2 regions of the Lysinibacillus sp. FSL P2-0066 genome follow, and region 2 is predicted to be linked to the other one. Evidence: a T-box and tRNA genes for the amino acid it is inferred to sense, from the RefSeq annotation. Region 2 holds a T-box; the other holds one or more tRNA genes.
What was found. The T-box of region 2 lies ahead of tyrS (tyrosine--tRNA ligase). A T-box ahead of a tRNA ligase gene usually reads a tRNA of that ligase, here a tRNA-Tyr.
Positions count from the first base shown of each region.

Region 1: it encodes a tRNA-Tyr, which carries the amino acid that the T-box ahead of tyrS (tyrosine--tRNA ligase) is inferred to sense. The anticodon was not compared.

Region 1 is NZ_CP150202.1:240,769-253,056, forward strand. It holds gene MKZ14_RS01165 (NUDIX domain-containing protein) at 1-239, shown strand, start outside; gene MKZ14_RS01170 (isochorismatase family cysteine hydrolase) at 321-875, shown strand; gene MKZ14_RS01175 (nicotinate phosphoribosyltransferase) at 895-2,352, shown strand; gene nadD (nicotinate-nucleotide adenylyltransferase) at 2,378-2,992, shown strand; gene MKZ14_RS01185 (SLC13 family permease) at 3,163-5,016, shown strand; rRNA gene MKZ14_RS01190 (16S ribosomal RNA) at 5,407-6,959, shown strand; rRNA gene MKZ14_RS01195 (23S ribosomal RNA) at 7,142-10,069, shown strand; rRNA gene rrf (5S ribosomal RNA) at 10,136-10,251, shown strand; tRNA gene MKZ14_RS01205 (tRNA-Val) at 10,263-10,338, shown strand; tRNA gene MKZ14_RS01210 (tRNA-Asp) at 10,343-10,418, shown strand; tRNA gene MKZ14_RS01215 (tRNA-Thr) at 10,427-10,502, shown strand; tRNA gene MKZ14_RS01220 (tRNA-Tyr) at 10,510-10,593, shown strand; tRNA gene MKZ14_RS01225 (tRNA-Trp) at 10,598-10,671, shown strand; tRNA gene MKZ14_RS01230 (tRNA-His) at 10,720-10,795, shown strand; tRNA gene MKZ14_RS01235 (tRNA-Gln) at 10,805-10,879, shown strand; tRNA gene MKZ14_RS01240 (tRNA-Lys) at 10,896-10,968, shown strand; tRNA gene MKZ14_RS01245 (tRNA-Arg) at 10,987-11,063, shown strand; tRNA gene MKZ14_RS01250 (tRNA-Pro) at 11,079-11,155, shown strand; tRNA gene MKZ14_RS01255 (tRNA-Ala) at 11,171-11,246, shown strand; tRNA gene MKZ14_RS01260 (tRNA-Ser) at 11,260-11,352, shown strand; tRNA gene MKZ14_RS01265 (tRNA-Phe) at 11,358-11,433, shown strand; tRNA gene MKZ14_RS01270 (tRNA-Gly) at 11,439-11,512, shown strand; tRNA gene MKZ14_RS01275 (tRNA-Ile) at 11,517-11,590, shown strand; tRNA gene MKZ14_RS01280 (tRNA-Asn) at 11,598-11,674, shown strand; tRNA gene MKZ14_RS01285 (tRNA-Glu) at 11,676-11,747, shown strand.
Region 2 is NZ_CP150202.1:3,258,150-3,270,437, reverse strand. It holds gene MKZ14_RS16300 (NAD-dependent epimerase/dehydratase family protein) at 1-259, opposite strand, end outside; gene MKZ14_RS16295 (transglycosylase domain-containing protein) at 397-3,429, opposite strand; T-box leader at 3,532-3,740, shown strand; gene tyrS (tyrosine--tRNA ligase) at 3,825-5,093, shown strand; gene MKZ14_RS16285 (cobalamin-binding protein) at 5,145-5,948, opposite strand; gene MKZ14_RS16280 (iron-containing alcohol dehydrogenase) at 6,089-7,294, opposite strand; gene rpsD (30S ribosomal protein S4) at 8,225-8,827, opposite strand; one part of gene MKZ14_RS16270 (IS3 family transposase) at 9,166-10,115, opposite strand; one part of gene MKZ14_RS16270 (IS3 family transposase) at 10,115-10,496, opposite strand; gene MKZ14_RS16265 (GGDEF domain-containing protein) at 10,761-12,288, shown strand, end outside.

The DNA.
Region 1 (12,288 bases), 1.6 Mb from region 2:
AAAACTTTTTACCACAAGAGTTTACATTGTCAGAGTTGCAACGAGTACTTCTAACAGTTGGAGAAGATCCACGAATCTCTAATGATTCTGTATTCTTTACAAAAGCACCGAAATTACCCTTTATCGAAAAAGCATTGGATGAAGAAGGTAAACCAAAGAAAACGAAACGAAATTCATTTAGGCCTTCACAACTTTATACATTCAATGATTTTGAAATCGTGGAGTCCATTTATCATTAGGAAAGAGCTTTCTTTCCTGATTATTTTAAAGAATGTAATTTGTAATTTAAAAATTACTAATTAAAAAATAGGAGTGATGAAATGATGAAAAAGCGTGCATTAATTAATATTGATTATACAGTGGATTTTGTTGCGACGGATGGGGCTCTTACTTGTGGAGAACCTGGGCAGCTGCTCGAACATGCAAATGTTGATTTAACAAAGGAGTTTATTAAGAGTGGTGATTTTACTGTATTTGCGGTAGATGTTCATGAAAAGGGAGATGTTTATCATCCAGAAACTAAGCTATTCCCACCTCATAATATTCGTCATACAGAAGGTAGAGAGTTATATGGTGCATTAAACTCATTATATGAAGAAAATAAAGACCAAGATCACGTCTATTACATTGATAAAACGCGTTATTCTTCTTTTGCAGGAACAGATTTAGAATTGAAATTGCGTGAAAGAGGAATTACTGAGCTACATTTAATCGGCGTTTGTACAGATATCTGTGTTCTTCATACAGCAGTAGATGCTTATAATAAAGGGTTCGATATCGTCATTCATAAAAATGCTGTCGCATCCTTTAATCAAGCTGGACATGAGTGGGCATTAAATCATTTCGAGCATACTCTAGGTGCCACTATTATTTGACATGAATGGAGGAGGAAATATGAAATATGTAGATGATAGTTTCATGTTACACACAGACCTATACCAAATTAATATGGTTCAAACGTATTGGCAAGATGGTGTTCATCAACGTAAAGCTGTTTTCGAACTATATTTTAGAAAGCTTCCATTTGGCAATGGCTATGGAGTTTTCGCTGGATTGAAAAAAGTGATTGAGTTTATTAATAACTTTGGTTTCTCTCAAAGTGATATTCAATATTTACGAGAAGAGGGGAAGTATCCTGAGGAATTTCTTGAATACCTAAAAGAACTTAAATTTACAGGGACAATTAAAGGGATGAGAGAGGGAGAACTTGTCTTTGCTAACGAGCCTATCCTGCGAATTGAGGCACCATTAGCCGAAGCCCAATTAATTGAAACGCCGTTGTTAAATATCGTTAATTACCAAACCCTGATTGCGACAAAAGCTTCACGTATCAAGCAAGTGACGGGTGAGGATGTTGTAATGGAATTTGGAACCCGCCGTGCACATGAATTTGATGCTGCTATTTGGGGAACGCGTGCTGCTTATATAGGTGGATTCTCTGCAACAAGCAATGTAAGAGCAGGAAAATTATTCGGTATTCCTGTGTCAGGAACACATGCCCATGCGATGATTCAAACCTATCGAGATGAATATACTGCGTTTAAAAAATACGCAGCAGCACATAAAGACTGTGTTTTTCTAGTAGATACTTATGACACACTACGTTCTGGTGTTCCTAATGCTATCCGCGTAGCGAAGGAGCTAGGGAATCAAATTAATTTTATTGGTATCCGTTTAGACAGTGGAGATTTAGCCTATCTCTCAAAACAAGCAAGGAAAATGCTAGATGAAGCAGGATTTACAGCAGCTAAAATAATGGCTTCGAATGACTTGGATGAATATACAATCATGCATTTAAAGTCGCAAGGAGCGCAAATTGATGCTTGGGGAATCGGAACTAAGCTGATTACAGCCTATGATCAAGCAGCTCTTGGTGGAGTATATAAATTAGTTGCGATAGAAAACGAAAGTGGAGAACTGGTTGATACCATTAAAATTTCAGCAAATCCTGAGAAAGTGACTACACCTGGACGTAAACGCGTTTACCGTATTATTAATGCAGAGAATGGTCATGCTGAAGGAGATTATATTGCGTTAGATAATGAAAACATACAGCAAGAAGAAAGATTGAAAATGTTCCACCCTATTCATACGTATATTAGTAAATTTGTTACAAATTTTACGGCAAAAGAGTTACATGAAAGTATCGTAGAAAACGGAAATATTGTTTATAAGGAGCCAACTATTCAAGAAACACAAAAATATGTAAAGGAAAACTTACATTTATTGTGGTGCGAATATAAGCGAACAATGAATCCTGAAGAATATCCAGTCGATTTAAGTCAAGCATGTTGGGACAATAAAATGGCATGCATACAGGCGATAAAAGAAAAGGTCTCACAACGTATTTAAAAGAAAATTGTAGGAGGTAGAGACGATGGCGAGAATAGGCATTTATGGTTCATCATTTGATCCTATTACCAATGTCCATCTTTGGACAGCAAGCACTGTCGCACATCGGTGTAAGTTAGATAAGGTTATTTTTTTGCCTTGTTCAAATAAACGCAAAGATAAAACCATCAAAACAGCTGATACACATCGTTGGAATATGCTTCAGTTAGCCATAGCTAAGGACGATCGTTTTATTGCAGATTCCTATGAGATGGATCAAGAAGGCTGGAATATTTACACATATGACACCATGAAATACTTTAGAGAGAAGAACCCAGAGGATGAGATACATTTTATTATGGGTGCTGATTTATTAGTGGATATTGGTGCAGGGTTATGGAAAAAGGGTGACGCATTAGTAGCGGAGAATAAATTTATTGTAATGGCACGACATGGCATCGATATGCTATCAACCATTAGTCGTTCCCCCATTTTAAGAAATAATGATGATGGAAGATTTCACCTTATCGATAAAGGGCTAGCGATGGAAATTAGCTCTACCTATATTCGAGAAGAATTTGCAATGGGGGGAGAACCAAGATACCTCTTGCCTACTGCTTGTTACAACTATATTAAAGAACATCATCTTTATCAAAAATAAAATAGTGAAGCTACAATTATAAGTGTGGATGACTACCACACTTATTTTAATTTTGAAAAGATGGTGAATTTTATCATATAGGCCTCAGCGTAAGCTATAATAAAAATAGCAATGGTATACAATTTTTTTGCTGTCAATAATTAATAATGATTAATGTTAGAAAGGAATTCATGAATGTGCAGCTTACATTAACATTTCTTATTTTAGGAGCAACAATTTTCGCATTTGTGACCAATAAAATACGAGCAGATCTTGTAGCAATTGTGTCACTTTTAGCATTTGTCATTATGGACATTTTAACGCCCGCGGAGGCATTAGCTGGTTTTTCAAACTCTGTAGTTTTAATGATTGCAGGGTTATTTGTCGTGGGTGCAGGGATTTTACGAACTGGCCTAGCAGGCATGGCGGGGCGACTCTTACTAAAATGGTCAGGCAATAGTGAGCTCAAGTTATTTGTGCTACTTCTTATTATTGTAGGATCGGTCGGTGCATTTATGAGTAATACAGGTACTGTCGCCTTAATGATGCCAATCGTTGTAAGTATAGCGATTAGTATGAAAGTAAGTCCTTCTAAATTTCTACTACCGCTCTCCTATGTGGCAAGTCTTTCAGGTTTGATGACACTGATTGCGTCACCAACCAATTTAATTGTCAGTCAGTTATTAGTTGATCGAGGCTATAATAAACTTGGCTTTTTTGAAGTGACTCCTATTGGCATCGTGGGGATGATTGCTGGCATTACTTATTTAGTACTTGTAAGAAATATTTTATTACCAAATGATCAAAACCGCACACAAAGCAATGAAGGCTATAAACTTTCGCCCAAAAAAATTATTAAACAATATGATTTAAATAATCGTCTATTTAAAATCTCTGTTCCTGAGGAGTCGCCTATTATTGAAACATCGTTAGCGGAATTAAAACTACCAGCTAAGTATATGCTCTGTATGATGAAAATTCACCGTAAATCTCAGGAGGGTATTAATTTATTACCGATGACTTATCAAGAAATGGCAGGACCAACTAGTGTCATTCATGCCAAGGATGAGTTATATGTTCAAGGAGAAATAGAGGATATTCATCGTTTTGTTGAGGATTATCATCTTGAGATGCAAGGATTAGTTGAAGGGGAAGCCGATGAATTAGTATCGAAGCATCTGGGTATTGCTGAGGTATTGCTTACCCCTAATTCGAGCTTTATCAATGAAACGGTTAGCTCCCTCGGTTTCAGAGAAAAATACAATCTAAATATCATTGGTATTAATCGCAAGGGTGGTTATAAACTTCAGGATATGGTATCTCACAAATTAAAATTTGGAGACGCAATATTAGTACAGGGAGCATGGGATGAAATTCTTTTGTTAGCAAGAGAAACACAGGATGTCGTGGTTGTTGGCCAGCCGAAAGAACACGCAAGTGTGGCAGCGGCTACAGGCAAAGCTGGAATTGCGGGAATTATTATGTTATTCATGATTATTTTGATGGCATTTGAAATTTTCCCTGCTGTAATCTCTGTGATGATTGGTGCCGTACTGATGATTTTAACAGGTTGCTTGAGAAACATGGAAGATGCCTATAGCAATATGAATTTTGAAAGTATTGTGTTAGTGGCTGCTATGTTACCAATGGCGACAGCGTTAGAAAAAACAGGAGGCATGACCATTTTATCTGATGGTATTATTAATGCTTTAGGTGGTTTCGGACCATATGGTGTACTCATAGGGATTTACATTTTGACAGCCATTTTTGGTCAATTCATTAGTAATACGGCAACGGCTGTATTGTTTGCCCCCATTGCCATGAGTGCTGCCATTGCCATTGAGGTTAGTCCCACAACATTTATGATTGCAGTCGCAGTCGCAGCAAGTATGGCGTTTGCTACGCCAATTGCTTCCCCCACGAATGCACTGGTAATGACGGCAGGGGGCTATAAATTTATGGATTTTGTAAGAATAGGGATACCGTTACAAATTATTATGTTTATTGTGATGATGATAGCCATCCCGTTCTTTTTCCCATTTTAAAAACTCGGTTTCTCTACCGAGTTTTTTGTTTTTTTAAAGATCTATTATTTTTTTGTAGGAAATTATGATAAAATTATTTTCTAGTTCATGGTCTAACATTGAACTAGCTTGTGATTAGATTTTAAAGTTATTAATATAGGAAGTTTTCCGTTGATAATAAAAAAAATAAAGTTTTTTATTAAAAAGTGTTGACCTTTTAAAAATAAGGGTGTAGTATTATACAAGTCGCCAGGGTGACACGCTAAAACAAAGCAAAACATGAACCTTGAAAACTGAACAAGCAAAACGTAATCAATAAAGTTTTAAGTAGCTAGCTTTGCTAGTAAACGAAACACAATTTTGGACATCAAACATGATGCCAGCAAAACAATTTGAGCTAATCAAATTTCTTTTATGGAGAGTTTGATCCTGGCTCAGGACGAACGCTGGCGGCGTGCCTAATACATGCAAGTCGAGCGAACAGAGAAGGAGCTTGCTCCTTTGACGTTAGCGGCGGACGGGTGAGTAACACGTGGGCAACCTACCCTATAGTTTGGGATAACTCCGGGAAACCGGGGCTAATACCGAATAATCTCTTTTGCTTCATGGCAAGAGACTGAAAGACGGCATCTCGCTGTCGCTATAGGATGGGCCCGCGGCGCATTAGCTAGTTGGTGAGGTAACGGCTCACCAAGGCGACGATGCGTAGCCGACCTGAGAGGGTGATCGGCCACACTGGGACTGAGACACGGCCCAGACTCCTACGGGAGGCAGCAGTAGGGAATCTTCCACAATGGGCGAAAGCCTGATGGAGCAACGCCGCGTGAGTGAAGAAGGTTTTCGGATCGTAAAACTCTGTTGTAAGGGAAGAACAAGTACAGTAGTAACTGGCTGTACCTTGACGGTACCTTATTAGAAAGCCACGGCTAACTACGTGCCAGCAGCCGCGGTAATACGTAGGTGGCAAGCGTTGTCCGGAATTATTGGGCGTAAAGCGCGCGCAGGCGGTCCTTTAAGTCTGATGTGAAAGCCCACGGCTCAACCGTGGAGGGTCATTGGAAACTGGGGGACTTGAGTGCAGAAGAGGAAAGTGGAATTCCAAGTGTAGCGGTGAAATGCGTAGAGATTTGGAGGAACACCAGTGGCGAAGGCGACTTTCTGGTCTGTAACTGACGCTGAGGCGCGAAAGCGTGGGGAGCAAACAGGATTAGATACCCTGGTAGTCCACGCCGTAAACGATGAGTGCTAAGTGTTAGGGGGTTTCCGCCCCTTAGTGCTGCAGCTAACGCATTAAGCACTCCGCCTGGGGAGTACGGTCGCAAGACTGAAACTCAAAGGAATTGACGGGGGCCCGCACAAGCGGTGGAGCATGTGGTTTAATTCGAAGCAACGCGAAGAACCTTACCAGGTCTTGACATCCCGTTGACCACTGTAGAGATATAGTTTCCCCTTCGGGGGCAACGGTGACAGGTGGTGCATGGTTGTCGTCAGCTCGTGTCGTGAGATGTTGGGTTAAGTCCCGCAACGAGCGCAACCCTTGATCTTAGTTGCCATCATTTAGTTGGGCACTCTAAGGTGACTGCCGGTGACAAACCGGAGGAAGGTGGGGATGACGTCAAATCATCATGCCCCTTATGACCTGGGCTACACACGTGCTACAATGGACGATACAAACGGTTGCCAACTCGCGAGAGGGAGCTAATCCGATAAAGTCGTTCTCAGTTCGGATTGTAGGCTGCAACTCGCCTACATGAAGCCGGAATCGCTAGTAATCGCGGATCAGCATGCCGCGGTGAATACGTTCCCGGGCCTTGTACACACCGCCCGTCACACCACGAGAGTTTGTAACACCCGAAGTCGGTGAGGTAACCTTTTGGAGCCAGCCGCCGAAGGTGGGATAGATGATTGGGGTGAAGTCGTAACAAGGTAGCCGTATCGGAAGGTGCGGCTGGATCACCTCCTTTCTAAGGATTATTTCGGAATACAAACCTTGGGTTTGTAAGATTACGTTTTGCGTTCAGTTTTGAAGGTTCATTCTTTCTGAATGAAATACTTCAAAACTTGTTCTTTGAAAACTGGATAAAACGACATTGAAATTGTAACAAACACATTTATTTTTTAAGTTTTTTTATAGGCTTAATAACTTGGTTAAGTTATTAAGGGCGCACGGCGAATGCCTTGGCACTAGGAGCCGAAGAAGGACGGCACTAACACCGATATGCTTCGGGGAGCTGTAAGTGAGCTTTGATCCGGAGATTTCCGAATGGGGGAACCCACTACGTTTAATCGCGTAGTATCTTGACGTGAATACATAGCGTCTTGAAGGCAGACCCAGGGAACTGAAACATCTAAGTACCTGGAGGAAGAGAAAGAAAAATCGATTCCCTGAGTAGCGGCGAGCGAAACGGGAAGAGCCCAAACCAAGAGGCTTGCCTCTTGGGGTTGTAGGACACTCTATACGGAGTTACAAAAGAGCGAGTTAGATGAAGCGACTTGGAAAGGTCCGCCAGAGCAGGTAAAAGCCCTGTAGTCGAAAGTTCGTTCTCTCCTGAGTGGATCCTGAGTACGGCGGAACACGTGAAATTCCGTCGGAATCCGGGAGGACCATCTCCCAAGGCTAAATACTACCTAGTGACCGATAGTGAACCAGTACCGTGAGGGAAAGGTGAAAAGCACCCCGGAAGGGGAGTGAAAGAGATCCTGAAACCGTGTGCCTACAAGTAGTTAGAGCCCGTTAATGGGTGATAGCGTGCCTTTTGTAGAATGAACCGGCGAGTTACGATTACGTGCAAGGTTAAGCTTTAGAAGGCGGAGCCGCAGCGAAAGCGAGTCTGAATAGGGCGATGTAGTACGTGGTCGTAGACCCGAAACCAGGTGATCTACCCATGTCCAGGGTGAAGGTGAGGTAACACTTACTGGAGGCCCGAACCCACGCACGTTGAAAAGTGCGGGGATGAGGTGTGGGTAGCGGAGAAATTCCAATCGAACTTGGAGATAGCTGGTTCTCTCCGAAATAGCTTTAGGGCTAGCCTCGTGATGAGAATACTGGAGGTAGAGCACTGTTTGGACTAGGGGGCCATCCCGGTTTACCGAATTCAGACAAACTCCGAATGCCAGATATTTATACACGGGAGTCAGACTGCGAGTGATAAGATCCGTAGTCAAAAGGGAAACAGCCCAGACCACCAGCTAAGGTCCCAAAGTAATCGTTAAGTGGAAAAGGATGTGGCGTTGCACAGACAACCAGGATGTTGGCTTAGAAGCAGCCATCATTTAAAGAGTGCGTAATAGCTCACTGGTCGAGTGACGCTGCGCCGAAAATGTATCGGGGCTAAACGATTCACCGAAGCTGTGGATTGACATCTACGATGTCAGTGGTAGGAGAGCGTTCTAAGTGCGTTGAAGTCAGACCGGAAGGACTGGTGGAGCGCTTAGAAGTGAGAATGCCGGTATGAGTAGCGAAAGACGGGTGAGAATCCCGTCCACCGTATGACTAAGGTTTCCTGAGGAAGGCTCGTCCGCTCAGGGTTAGTCGGGACCTAAGCCGAGGCCGATAGGCGTAGGCGATGGACAACAGGTTGATATTCCTGTACCACCTCCTCACCGTTTGAGAAATGGGGGGACGCAGTAGGATAGGGTAAGCGCGCCGTTGGTTGTGCGCGTCCAAGCAGTAAGGCGTGTGTGTAGGCAAATCCGCACACTGTAACGTTGAGCTGTGATGGCGAGTCCGTATGGACGAAGTTCCTGATTTCACACTGCCAAGAAAAGCCTCTATCGAGGTGAGAGGTGCCCGTACCGCAAACCGACACAGGTAGTCGAGGAGAGAATCCTAAGGTGTGCGAGAGAACTCTCGTTAAGGAACTCGGCAAAATGACCCCGTAACTTCGGGAGAAGGGGTGCTCTTGAGCGTGCAAGCGCATGAGAGCCGCAGTGAATAGGCCCAGGCGACTGTTTAGCAAAAACACAGGTCTCTGCAAAACCGTAAGGTGACGTATAGGGGCTGACGCCTGCCCGGTGCTGGAAGGTTAAGAGGAGTGGTTAGCGCAAGCGAAGCTGCGAATTGAAGCCCCAGTAAACGGCGGCCGTAACTATAACGGTCCTAAGGTAGCGAAATTCCTTGTCGGGTAAGTTCCGACCCGCACGAAAGGCGTAACGATCTGGGCACTGTCTCAACGAGAGACTCGGTGAAATTATAGTACCTGTGAAGATGCAGGTTACCCGCGACAGGACGGAAAGACCCCGTGGAGCTTTACTGTAGCCTGATATTGAATTTTGGTACAACTTGTACAGGATAGGTAGGAGCCAGAGATCTCGGAGCGCCAGCTTCGAAGGAGGCGTCGGTGGGATACTACCCTGGTTGTATTGAAATTCTAACCCATGCCCCTTAGCGGGGCAGGAGACAGTGTCAGGCGGACAGTTTGACTGGGGCGGTCGCCTCCTAAAAGGTAACGGAGGCGCCCAAAGGTTCCCTCAGAATGGTTGGAAATCATTCGTAGAGTGTAAAGGCACAAGGGAGCTTGACTGCGAGACCTACAAGTCGAGCAGGGTCGAAAGACGGGCTTAGTGATCCGGTGGTTCCGCATGGAAGGGCCATCGCTCAACGGATAAAAGCTACCCCGGGGATAACAGGCTTATCTCCCCCAAGAGTCCACATCGACGGGGAGGTTTGGCACCTCGATGTCGGCTCATCGCATCCTGGGGCTGTAGTCGGTCCCAAGGGTTGGGCTGTTCGCCCATTAAAGCGGTACGCGAGCTGGGTTCAGAACGTCGTGAGACAGTTCGGTCCCTATCCGTCGTGGGCGTAGGAAATTTGAGAGGAGCTGTCCTTAGTACGAGAGGACCGGGATGGACACACCGCTGGTGTACCAGTTGTCTTGCCAAAGGCATCGCTGGGTAGCTATGTGTGGACGGGATAAGTGCTGAAAGCATCTAAGCATGAAGCCCCCCTCAAGATGAGATTTCCCATTACGCAAGTAAGTAAGATCCCTCAAAGACGATGAGGTAGATAGGTTCGAGGTGGAAGTGTGGTGACACATGGAGCTGACGAATACTAATCGATCGAGGACTTAACCAATATGTTTGAAGCATTCAATGTATCGTTTATCTAGTTTTGAAAGAATAAGTCTTTCAGCTGAATAAGTGAAGTGATGATGGCAAAGAGGTCACACCCGTTCCCATACCGAACACGGAAGTTAAGCTCTTTAGCGCCGATGGTAGTTGGGGGCTTCCCCCTGTGAGAGTAGGACGTCGCTTCGCTTATTTTTTGTGGAGGATTAGCTCAGCTGGGAGAGCACCTGCCTTACAAGCAGGGGGTCGGCGGTTCGAGCCCGTCATCCTCCACCATTTTGGTCCCGTGGTGTAGCGGTTAACATGCCTGCCTGTCACGCAGGAGATCGCCGGTTCGATCCCGGTCGGGACCGCCATTATTATTGCCGGTGTAGCTCAGTTGGTAGAGCAACTGACTTGTAATCAGTAGGTCGTGGGTTCGACTCCTATCGCCGGCACCATTCCCTTGGAGGGGTAGCGAAGTGGCTAAACGCGGCGGACTGTAAATCCGCTCCTTAGGGTTCGGCGGTTCGAATCCGTCCCCCTCCACCATTTTAGGGGCATAGTTCAACGGTAGAATAGAGGTCTCCAAAACCTTTGGTGTGGGTTCGATTCCTACTGCCCCTGCCAGGTATTGAGGTACTCGTTCATATACAGCTATTATAAATTTATATAGTGGCGATTGTGGCGAAGTGGTTAACGCATCGGATTGTGGTTCCGACATTCGTGGGTTCGATTCCCATCAGTCGCCCCATTTTAACATTGGGGTATAGCCAAGCGGTAAGGCAACGGATTTTGATTCCGTCATGCCTAGGTTCGAATCCTAGTACCCCAGCCATTTTTTCTTTTTTTATGAGCCATTAGCTCAGTTGGTAGAGCATCTGACTTTTAATCAGAGGGTCGAAGGTTCGAGTCCTTCATGGCTCATCATTTTTTAATTAATATGCGCCCGTAGCTCAATTGGATAGAGCGTCTGACTACGGATCAGAAGGTTATGGGTTCGACTCCTGTCGGGCGCGCCAATAAATTCATGTTTACGGAATGTAGCTCAGCTTGGTAGAGCACTTGGTTTGGGACCAAGGGGTCGTAGGTTCGAATCCTGTCATTCCGACCATCTTTCATGATTAATGGGGCCTTAGCTCAGCTGGGAGAGCGCCTGCCTTGCACGCAGGAGGTCAGCGGTTCGATACCGCTAGGCTCCACCATTTTAATATTTTTGGAGGTATACCCAAGTCTGGCTGAAGGGATCGGTCTTGAAAACCGACAGGCGGGTAACACCGCGCGGGGGTTCGAATCCCTCTACCTCCTCCATTTTCGGGTCAGTAGCTCAGTTGGTAGAGCATTAGATTGAAGCTCTAAGTGTCGGCGGTTCGATTCCGTCCTGACCCACCATTATTGCGGGTGTAGTTTAATGGTAAAACCTCAGCCTTCCAAGCTGATGTCGTGAGTTCGATTCTCATCACCCGCTCCAAAATGGGCCTATAGCTCAGCTGGTTAGAGCGCACGCCTGATAAGCGTGAGGTCGATGGTTCGAGTCCATTTAGGCCCATCATTATTCCGAAGTAGCTCAGTTGGTAGTAGCACCTGACTGTTAATCAGGTTGTCGCAGGTTCGAGTCCTGCCTTCGGAGCCACGGCCCGTTGGTCAAGTGGTTAAGACACCGCCCTTTCACGGCGGTAACACGGGTTCGAATCCCGTACGGGTCATCAAGCATGTAGCACAGATGTGTGTTACATGCTTTTTTCTATTCTCCTTTAATTCTATTCTCCTTTTTCATGTTGTTGAAAAAAGATCACTAGCAGAAAAAGACCTTTTAGCAAGGTAGAGGTAGATTTCCGTTCTGCCAGCTTCCTTTCCAGGCGGCGTCCGATGAGCCGCTTCACTCACTTACGTTCGCTCCAGGGTACATCTGTGACGCTAAATCCCCCTCGGCGTGACGCTGGCTCCTCTCCAATCAACCATTCTGCAAAGTGTCTTTCCTTTTTTCAAAGTAGCATAGCGATCAAAAAGCCCATTATCTGTATTCTCAGAGAGGATAAGCCCTTATCTTCAATGTGGAGAAGGGAATGAGTTACAACAGCCATCCATAAGTGAATACCTACAATTTATTTGTGTGGATAAATGAGGAAGACTACTTATTGCCGGGGTTAGTCAGACAGAGACTAGCCCCAGCGCGAAAGTAAAGCGTCAGCAGCATGTAAGTAGCCTAAAATGGAAAGACTTTTATCTTTCACAAAATTCTATTGA
Region 2 (12,288 bases):
TTAATATCTCGCAAATTGCTATTGCCTCATTGGGCGAATAGCAAATATTATCATAGACAATGTCCCATGTTGTATTGGCTAGTGCCTGTGCTAACGCATCCCGATCATTACGATTTACTACTAACTGCTTAACATTTGTACCAAATGGATTGCCACTTTGACCTCGTGTTAAAATCGTTACATTATGTCCATTTTGAATACAAAGATCCACTAGCTTTTTTCCAAAAAAACGTGTGCCTCCTAAAATCAATATGTTCATATATTTCCACCCCTTCAAAATAGTAGTCCTCTTTATAATGACAAAAAAACAGACTTACTACAATTTATAAGTAATATGCAGTAAGTCTGTTAAATTGATTATCTAATACAAATGCTTTTCCCTAGGAGGATAATAGACTATCGCCTTGACGTTTCAGATGGAGTAGTAGTATTACCATTGTCTGCTCCGTTTGAGCCATCTCCTGGGTTACCAGTCCCATCACCATTGCTTCCAGACCCATTACCATTATTGGAGCTATTGCCGTTATTACCAGATCCATCACCATTATTAGAACCGTTACCGTTATTACCAGATCCGTTTCCATTAGAAGAGCCATTGCCATTACTACCCGAACCGTTGCCATTGCCATTCGTAGGTGGCGTTGTTGGTGGTATTGGTTCTTGGTCGTTTTCCTCTGGGTCAGGTTCCTTTTCACTACCGCCAGTAGACACAACATTCGATTGTGGTGATGTTAAGCCTGTAATATCTACAGCGACCACTACATAAGCTTGTCCACTAGCAACCGTAATGCTTTGTGTTGACTCTAGTACGGATTTTACAAGCGTATTACCACCATTCGTAACGTTGTAGATACGATAACCAACAACATCATTCGATGACTCTGACCATGATAATGTAGAGCCATTTACTGAAGCCGAGACTGCTGCTGGAGGGCTACCATCTGCTGGGAAATCAACAGCTGATACAGATGAATTCGACAATGTTGAATTCTTTGGTAACAGACTAGCAGGGTTACCGCCAAGTCTTCCTAACATTCGTTTAATAAACTCTTGATTAATGCCTGCACCACCTGCTTTTACAAATTCTGCTGGTGTATTTGGCAACGCATTATAAGTTTTTCCTTTAATCGTCACAACACTTGAAGAGGCTAAGCTATCATCAGGTTGAGATGGTAAAAATACCTTCGCATTAAATAAATCTGAGCGTACAAGACCTGCGCTAGCACATGCTGCAGAAGGAGCCATGCCAGAAATGCCACAGAATGACGCAGTTACAACATTTTTAGGCGCCTTAAAGCTTGTTGGTGGATCGATTAGCTGAGGGTCCGCATCGTAAACCGCATTCATTAAAGTACCCCATAGCTTATTCACACGAACGCTTGGCTGTAAATAGGTGTTGTTAAATGCATAAAGTGAACGAGGTTGATCGTAACCCATCCAAACACCAAGAGATACATTTGGGTTATAACCAACTAACCAAACATCTTTATATTCTTGAGAAGTCCCTGTTTTTGCAGCGAAATCAGAAGAGAATTTTAATGTATTTCGTGCCATTGTCCCTGTCCCTTTAGTGAGAACATCACGTAACATATCTGTCACGATATAAGAGGTTTCTGGACTAAATACTTGAACAGGCTCTACTTCATGTTGGTAAACAATATTTCCTTCTTGGTCTTCAATTCGATCAATCATATAAGCGTCAATGAATTGGCCACCATTTGCAAAGGTAGCGAAGGCATTTGTATTTTCTTCAACAGTAGTTCCTTCCCTTAAAGCACCGATCCCAGTTGCAAGGTTAGTAAAATCGTCTGGATGTAATTTTGAGAAGCCCATTTTTACTAATAAATCTGCAGGGCGTCTACTAATAATATCGTTATATAAACGTAGCGCTGAGATGTTTTGAGAATCTGCTAAAGCTTCACGTGCTGGGATAAGACCTCTCTCATCACTCGTAATATAGTTACTTGGACTCCAAGAACCGATAGAGAATTTCACGTCAACTAATGGGCTACCCGCACCGATTACACCATACTCAATGGCAGGACCATAAACAAGTAAAGGTTTCATTGTAGAACCGTTAGAACGATAAGCTTGTGTTGCATGGTTTACTTGAGTTGTTTTAAAGTCTCGACCACCAACAAAGCTTAAAATGCGACCTGTCGTATTTTCTATTAAAATACTACCTACTTGTACTGGCATCTCAATATCAATCTCTTCACCAGTAACAGGGTCCTTCCCTTTACCAGTATACGTATGACCATAATACTTGAAGTCCTTTGCTGCTTTTTGCATCGCATCATACATATCTTTATTAATGGTTGAGTAAATACGATAGCCTTTTGAACGAACATCACGATCTGCTAAAATCGTATACTTATCTTTTAATTTTTTTTCTGACTTTAAGCGCTCTGGGTCAATCCCATCATCTTTTGCTAGTTTTTCTGCAATAATGTCTTTTGCGCGAGCTTCAAGCTCATAAGTCAGCCAAGGATAACGATCCTCCGCGCGCATTTCTGGTCCGCGGAAATCTGCAGCAATATCATAGTTTAACGCTTCATTATACTGTGCATCGTCAATATAGCCAGCTTCTTTCATACGATAAAGTACTGTTTTCATACGATCAATACCAGGTTTCAAAGCTTCTTCACTTTTCAGTTCACCAGTATTTGTAAATGGTGTATAAGCGAATGGCGCCTGTGGAATACCAGCTATGTACGCAGCTTGAGGAAGAGACAATTCTTTTGCTTTTACGCCAAAAATCCCTTCAGCAGCTGTTTCAACACCTGCAATATTTCGTCCTGAAGAGTTACGACCATAGGGAATAATATTTAAATAAGCCTCTAATATTTCTTCCTTCGTCATAAAGTGCTCTAAACGCATCGCCAGTAAAATTTCCTTAGCTTTACGTTCATAGGATACTTCATTTGTTAGTACTTGGTTTTTAATAAGCTGTTGGGTAAGTGTAGATCCACCTGTCTGCGTAGCAGAATTTGTAACATCTTGTAATAACCCACGAATAACCGCTTTTGGTACAATTCCATTATGCTCTCGGAAATATTCGTCTTCTGTTGCCAGAACAGCATTCACGACCTCTGGTGCCACATTGCTAAGCGAAGTTTCACGTCGGTCTAAATCTGTCCGTAATTTCCCAATATAAATATCGTTGGCAAAATAAATCTCACTGGTTTCCTCATAGCTAAAAATTTGATCACGCAGCTCTTGTTTTGAGCGTAACGGTTCTTCTTTTACAAGAGAAGCAAAATAACCAGCTCCAACTGAACCGACAAATACAGTGCCAACCAATGCAAAGACTAAAAATAGTAAAAATAAGTTCCAGGTAACACTACCTGAAATACGTAATTTCTTCATCCATTTTTGTTCAAGTAATTCATCGATCTTTGCATTGATTTTTTCAATCCAATCTTTCAATGTATCGACCTCCTAAAATCTTGTCTATTATAGCACATATTGTTTTAGCACGAACATAGTTATTGACATTGAAAAAGAATCGTATAGAATTATGTTTATAGTTTTCTGGTGATGAAAAGTTTGCAGTAGTGTCTATATTCCCTGTTTAGAGAGCCAGTGGTTGGTGAAAACTGGTCATAATGTAGAGACGAATTACGTGCTTGGAGCTTAGACGTGCGCGCCTGCGATAAAGGCGGTTGAATGAAGTGGAAGGTGGATGACATCTTCAAGCTGGGTGGTACCGCGTTAGTTTGTAACTTAACGTCCCTGCATGCAATTGTTTGCGTGTAGGGACTTTTTTTATTTAAATCTGTCCATGCACGTAACGAATTTTAACCATTTTAGGAGGAATGAACATGACAAACGAATTATTACAAGATTTAGAATGGCGTGGTTTGCTCTACCAACAAACAGATGCAGAAGGCATGGCAAAACTATTAGATGAGCAATCAGTATCTTTATACTGTGGAGTAGATCCAACAGCTGACTCCATGCATATTGGCCATATTGTGCCATTGTTAACACTTCGTCGCTTCCAAAAAGCAGGTCACCGTCCGATTTTACTTGTCGGTGGTGCGACAGGAATGATCGGTGATCCATCTGGTCGTTCAGAAGAGCGCCAATTACAAACAGTCGAGCAAATTGATAAAAACGTCCAAGGAATTCGTAGTCAATTAGAACGTATTTTCGAATTTGCGGAAGATGGCAATGGAGCTCAGCTGGTGAACAATCGTGACTGGATTGGAAATATAAACACAATTGAATTTTTACGTGATTACGGGAAATTAATTAACGTAAACTACATGTTAGCGAAAGATACGATTGCTTCTCGTCTTGACACAGGAATCTCGTTTACAGAGTTTGCCTATACGTTAATTCAAGGTATTGATTACAATCATTTATATAATCACTACAATTGCCGTATTCAAGTAGGTGGCTCTGACCAATGGGGGAATATTACAACTGGTTTAGAGGTTATTCGTAAAACACATGAGGAAGAAACAAAAGCCTTTGGTATTACGATTCCTTTAGTAACAAAAGCAGATGGTACAAAATTTGGTAAAACAGCGGGTGGTGCTGTATGGTTAGATGCGAAGAAAACATCTCCTTATGAGTTCTACCAATTCTGGATTAATGCTGCGGATGCAGATGTCATAAAATACTTAAAAATCTTTACGTTCCTTTCTCGTGAAGAAATTGAAGCTTTAGCCGTTTCTGTAGAGGAGGAGCCACATTTACGTAAGGCACAAAAGGCGCTAGCTGAAGAAATGACTCGTTTAATACATGGTCAAGAAGCATTAGAGCAAGCTATCCGTATTACGGCAGCTTTATTCTCAGGAGATTTAAAAGCACTGTCGGCTGAAGAAATGAAGGATGCTTTTAAAGATGTTCCTTCTATTGAAATGGCGAAAGAGGACAAAAATATTGTTGATCTTCTTGTGGAAGCAGGCATTTCATCTTCAAAACGTCAAGCACGTGAGGATGTATCAAATGGTGCAATTAGTGTAAACGGTGAAAAGGTAACAGATTTAGAATATGTAGTCGATGCGAAGGATCGTTTAGAGGATGCATTCAGCATTGTCCGTCGAGGTAAGAAAAAATATCATATGGTGAAATTTGTATAATTTCGATGAGCAAAACCACATCCCCAAAAAAGAGGGGATGTGGTTTTTTTATCATAAAAAGCTTGGAGATTTTATTTCTTCATATTGTTTAGGATGCAGTATTTTTGCAAGCTTGATAGCACCTTCAATAAGTCGTGGAGAAGGGCGACAATACAGCCATTCTTCCATTACATGAAGCTGTTCTAATTGAACGGCATGTAGCTCTTTAGCATATGGACGTTTTAATAAATTAGCAGGTTGGATACGTTCAAATGCTACACCAACCCAAGCCATCATGATATAGTCGGGCTTGCGTTCAACAACATCAGTCCAATCTGTTTGAACACTAGCAAGTTCAACATCTTGAAATAGATTAATGCCACCAGCAAGAGCACTAATTTCTGTTAGCCAATTTATTTTTCCAGGAGTGAAAATAGGGTTTGGCCACCATTCCCAATAGAGGGTAGGCTTCTTCGAAATTGTTTGTGCAATCGAATACATTTTTTCGATGGAATGCATGTACTCTTCAGCAATTGTTTTTGCCTGTTCCTCCACTTGACAAGCTTTACCAAGGGTCAGAAGATCTTGCGCAATTTCTTCTAATGAGTTTGCATTAAAAATAATATGAGGAATATTTCTTTCTTTTAGTGCCTCAATGTTTTTTTCCATACCTGGTACACTCAAGGAAGCCAGAACAAGATCAGGCTGTAATGCCTCTAATGCATCCATGTTAATTGATAAATCTGGCCCAAGCTGTGGCAGATCTTTAACTGTTGATGGCCAATCGGAATAATCATCGACTCCAATGAGCTGGTCTGTCAGCCCTAAATAGGCAACTAATTCTGTATTACTAGGACAAATTGAAATTAAGCGCATATCGTATTCTCCCATCCTTTTTAAGAAAAGTATAGCGAGAGTTTCCATGATAGACAATGTGTGTATTTCGAGCCCATAAAAAAGTGGAGAAAACATTTGTTTTCTCCACCCTATGTCATAGGCTTATAGGAAACCGTCGATTAAGAAAGGGCAACTGCCTCGAGTGACTCTTCTTTTTTCACAATAGGTCCCATTGCATTTGTGATGATTTGTTTGATATCCTCTAGTGTTGCTTTACGAGGGTTCGTCTCAGCACACACATCTAACAATGCATTTTTTGCTAAGATCTCAATATCCTCATCTTTTGCCCCTAATTCACGGAAGCCACTAGGAATATTTAAATCTTGTGATAATTTCTCAATAGCTGTAATAGCCTTTTCAGCGGCATCGCGCTTACTTAAACCTTCTACGTTTTCTCCTAATAATTCAGCGATACGAGCAAAGCGCTCTGTACGTGCTGTAACATTAAATCGACAAACATGTGGCAATAAAATAGCATTACACACGCCATGCGGTAGGTTATAGAAACCACCCAATTGATGAGCAATTGCATGAACATAGCCAAGTGATGCATTATTAAAGGCCATTCCCGCTAAAAATTGTGCATATACCATTTGTTCACGAGCTTCTATATCAGCTCCATTTGCATAGGCACGTGGTAAAAATTCAGGAATCAGTTGCAGTACTTTTTCAGCACATGCATCTGTAATTGGTGTAGCATTCGTAGAAACGAATGATTCGATGGCATGTGTTAATGCGTCAACGCCAGTAGCTGCTGTAAGAGCAGGAGGTAAACCAATCATTAGTTCTGGATCATTAATAGAAAGTAACGGAGTCACATGTTTATCCACAATCGCCATTTTTACTTTACGAGCTGTATCCGTAATAATGGTGAAACGAGTCATTTCACTTGCAGTGCCTGCCGTTGTATTAATTGCAATTAATGGCACAAGTGGATTTTGTGATTTATCAACGCCTTCATAATCATGAATGCGTCCACCATTCGAAGCAATAAGTCCGATACCTTTTGCTGCATCGTGTGCGCTGCCTCCTCCAAGAGAAACAATAGAATCGCAGTTTTCAGCATGATACACTGCAATACCATCTTCAATGTTTTGATCTGTTGGATTTGGTTCTGCTTTAGGGAAAATTGCTACATCAATTCCAGCAGCTGTAATGATGTTTGCAATTTGTTCTGAGAGACCTAATTTGTGTAGGCCCTCATCTGTTACGATTAATGTCTTTTTCACTTCTAAATCATTTAAGCGCTTACCAACTTCTTGAATTGCTCCAGGTCCAAATAAGTTTGTTTTCGGCATAACAAATTGCTTTAGAACGTCTGACATATTTCCAACCCCTTTTAAAAAATTATTATTGCTTGAATGATGGTGAACCACCTTTCGCAATTCATCGTATTCTATTTTTTGTAAAAGTTCAACTCGTATTTTTATTAAAAATGTTAATTTTCTTCATGTTATTATTTTACAAAAAAGTTAAAGCGATGAAAGGGGTATGGAATGTTGTTTTGTAGTAGAATATTGAATTTAAAAAGGTTTTAAAAATATTTTATTATGAAAGTAAAATATATTTTTTGGAAAACAGTTCTATTTTGATGATCTAATGAATAGTAAATAACTGATATTTTGTTTTTATTATAAAGGTAGTGATTATGTTATTTTGAAACTATGTAATTGCTATTTTAAAGTACATAAAATTGTCACAATAGTAAGAGAGAAAAATTATTGTTGGTTATAATTGGGGCAATGCGTCTGCGCTAAAAAAGTAGTGCATCATTTTGAAGAAATTAGTGGAAATAAAAATTCTTGCATTCGATAATCTAATTAAAAGGTGATTTTATTGACAAAAAGCAAGAAAACGTACACACATAAAGATGATTTACCAGTATTAGGGGTAGGGCCGTATATTCAGATGTCTTCTTCAAGTGATACAAATCAAGATGCCAAGCTGTGATTAATGTTGTTATGGTTAAGTGATTATGTGTTGGATGTAGCAAACAATGAGTTAGCTTCTTTGGGCATTACAGAAAGTAAATTAGACTTCTTATTATTGCTGACTCTACATAAAGTTAAACGAGCGACTCCATCCGCTGCTACATTCGTTTCAGCATTAATGATTCAAAGCAAAAAACGTAGGTTTGAATTGTTCAGAGGAGTTAGAATCATTTAGATTAAATGGTAAAAAATAAAAAAGCCCTGAAACCTTGATATACAAGGGATTTCAGGGGTTTTGTTGGCATCATTTGCAGAGCAAATTGATTAACGAGAGTAGAACTCTACGATGAATGCTTCGTTGATTTCAGCTGATAATTCAGAACGCTCTGGAAGGCGAGTGAATGTACCTTCTTTTTTGTCAGCATCGAATGTTAAGTAGTCAGGTACGAAGTTGTTTACTTCGATTGCTTCTACTACTACAGCAAGGTTTTGAGATTTTTCACGAAGAGAAATCGTTTGACCTGGTTTTACGCTGTATGATGGGATATCAACGCGTTTGCCATCTACTAAGATGTGACCGTGGTTAACTAATTGACGAGCTCCACGACGAGTACGAGCTAAACCTAAACGGTAAACTAAGTTGTCAAGGCGAGTTTCAAGAAGGATCATGAAGTTTTCACCGTGAACACCTTTCATTTTACCAGCGCGGTTAAATAGAGTACGGAATTGACGTTCGTTCATACCATACATATGACGAAGTTTTTGTTTTTCTTGAAGTTGTAAACCGTATTCTGATAATTTTTTACGTTGGTTTGGACCGTGTTGTCCTGGTGCGTAAGGACGTTTTTCGATTTCTTTACCTGTACCGCTTAGTGAGATACCAAGACGACGTGATAATTTCCAAGATGGACCTGTATAACGAGACATATTGTTGTCTCCTCCTTTAAATTTGGTTTTTTTGTTGTAAAACAAAAACCAGTAGTACCCGTTCTTACACGCATTTTATTTTCATGTACTTTCGCCTATGCAGCCGTTAGGTTACACAATACACCATCTAATTTTCATTACTGATCATCTAAGTAGTTGTATATAAGAAAATAGAGGAATAAAATACAATCATAAGCTTATACCACTGCTGCGTTTATTTTACACAACCTCCATTGTAACTGCTTAGGACAAGGACGTCAATTATTAGCTAGTAAAAAAATATAAAAGAACATAGTAGGAATAAAGTGTACCCTTTGTAAAGGACATTTTGAAAAAGGTTAGACAACTTCTTGAAGCTGCAGTCTGTATTTTACAGGCGGCAGCTTTTTTAAATTCCACTGACCTCGATAATGGTTATAATAGATCATATAGCTTTTCACTTCTTGTTTTACATCTTCTAATGTCTCACAATCTTTTATATTCGTCTCATCTTTAAAATGCCCAAAGAATGATTCTTGAGGTGCGTTGTCCCAACAGTTTCCTCGGCGTGACATCGATTGACCTAAGCCCATTTGTTTCACGAGTTTTTGGAACGCTGGATTGGTATAATGAAAACCTTGGTCTGAATGGATGAAGGCGTCCTGAGCTAGATGCTTTAGCTTTTTCAGTTTTTTCAAAGTGTCGAGCACAATTTCCATTGTGATGCTATCTGCTACTTCATACGCCAAAATCTCATTCGTCTCAGCGTCTTTAATCGTTGATAAATAAGCACGTTTACCATTTTTATATGTCAAATATGTGATATCCGTTAAGAGGACTTTACCAGCCACGCCTTGTTTAAATTGGCGTTCGAGCAGATGTGGACACGTACGATGTTCTTGTGTGGCTTTGGCTAGACGACGATAAGGATTTGCTTTACGAATTGGACAGATAATCCCGAACTTCTTCATAATGCGGCGAATTCGCTTCAGATTATAGGTAATACCATATTGATGGTGAAGCGTCATTTTGATTTGACGGGCTCCTTTGTGACGTCGTCGGAATCGATATGCTTTTAAAATCACTTCCTTTACGACTTCATCTGCTTGGTGTTTCATCGCTCTTTTTTGAAGAGATTCTTCCTTAAAATAGTTATAATAGCCTGAGCGTGATACCTCCAACACTTCACAAAGATAGCGTACCATTCGCTTCAATCCATACGTTTCAATCGTTTGACCAATTAGTTCAAATTTCAGTTCTGGTGCGAGTTTTATTTCTTTTTCAACATCTGCCTTTCGAGTAAATCGATCTTTTTTAATAGTTCGTTTTCCGCTTCTAGTAAACGCATTTTTGCTTCAAGTCGTGCATACTTTTCCTCTATACTTAATTCTCGCTCGATAGGACGTCCTGTACCGTGTTTTCGAGAATCTTCTAAACCGGTGATTCCACGTTTTTTATAAGCTGTTCTCCACCTAGTACCTGCTCTGTGAATACGTGTTATACCAATCGCTTCCACGTCAAATCCCGCTTCTTCAAAAATTTCTCTTGGTAATTTTCCTGTTTCAGATTGTGCAATAAATAAGCGTTTAAACTCATCCGTATACGTAATCGCTTTATCGCTCACAGCTTTTACATACGGATTCTTTTTTAATTCATTTTGTTGGTGGGGTGTTAAAAAGTTCTTAGTCATAGTAGTGGCTCCGAATCTTGTTTTTTTCAATTATAAACAAAAATGCCCTATAAGATGACCTTTTTCAAGTGTCTATCTTATAGGGTACAGTTTAGAAATTCCTCACTACCTATTTTAAATAATATGGGAATAGTTAATGATACGCTGTGTTATGTAAATTGTAAAAGTAAGGGATAATTACATAGTCAAAATGACACAAATTATGTATAATATATTATAAGTTAATAGTAATTGATTTGGACGTTATATAGAAAAGGTGATTTCATGACAGACCATTTACAAACGCTAAAATATATAAAATCTGATGTTTTGAGCTTTTGGGTGAGTTCTTATGAAGAACAAACTAGTTTTAATGGGTATTTTTGTTCATTGAAACAGTTTCTAAAGAAGCGCTTGAAAATTGATAATGCTGCTTTTCTTAGTTTTGAAGGTAATTCCTTAATCCCAATAGAAGAGATGGCTTCATTAACAATTGAAACAAAGCTAAATGCTGTGTCATGGCTGATGATCGAAGCTAGTTTTTATCAACAAAAAGTAGTGAAAATTCCTTATATATTGAAAGCAAGACAGGCCTATTCAATGATGACAGATATGGTGCTTTTCCAAGCAGAGGGCAAAAATCCCATTGGTGTATTACTTGTGGAGGCAACAGAGTCTTGGACAGACTTTATGACCTCGGAGTATGGTGAAGAGTGTATAGAAATACTTTCAAAGGTTCTTCAAATGATTAAAGACAATTTAGATGTCAAAATAAATGAAGACCAATATAGAAAACTATATAACATGACTGATTTATTTCATTCAACAATGGATATTGATTTAATTTTAGAAAATGTATTAAAAAATATACGGGATAATTTTCCTGAGTTTAATGTGGAGCTTATTTTATCGAATGATCAAGATCGACACACGACCATCGATATTAAGCTTTTTGATTATTTATCAGAAAGACCTGCTACTATTGAAGCCTTTGTATCAGGAGAGTTAACCACAGAGCTAGCGAGCGATTTAAATTGTCGGTTGTTAAATGCACCGATTAAGGGCAGGCAAGCTATTTATGGCATCTTGCAAGTAAGTGCTCCCACCACTTATCTTTTTTCAACAACCGAAAAAGATTTTGTACGGATGCTGGCACAAGCTTCAGGAAATGCTCTTGAAAATGCAAAATTATATCATCAATCGCATCGCCTCGTAAGTGATTTACAACTCATCAATGAAACTTCGCATCGTTTAAATATGCGAATTGACATTCATGAAATGTTACTTTTCCTACAAAAGCAGTTACTGAAATCCTTTCAGCCAATGGAAGTTTGTTTCGCATTTAAAAAACATGATACATTTGAAATAACAGGTGCAAGTACCTCCCTGTTCCATTCAGAAAATGGTCAAAGTTATATAAAACATGTTGAACAGCACTTTGCTCAAACGAATGATCCACTATTTGTTGCCGATTTCAGCCGTCTAACTCCTAATCAAATTGAGTATCGCTCGATTATGGCGATTCCTATACTTATGGAGGAAAAGATTAATGGTTTCAGTATTGTTTTACATAAAGAGCCATATTTCTTTTCATTCGATAGTTTCAAATTAATGCAATCTTTAATTCACCACTCATCATTAGCCATTGCAAACTCAATTTTACGAACACAGCTACAGGAAATGGTCGATTTGGATCATTTAACGAAACTGTATGCCCGCAGTTACCTCGATCAGTTTGTAGAAAAATCACTTGAATATGATCAATCGGGTATGTTTTTGTTAATTGATATTGATAATTTTAAACGTATTAATG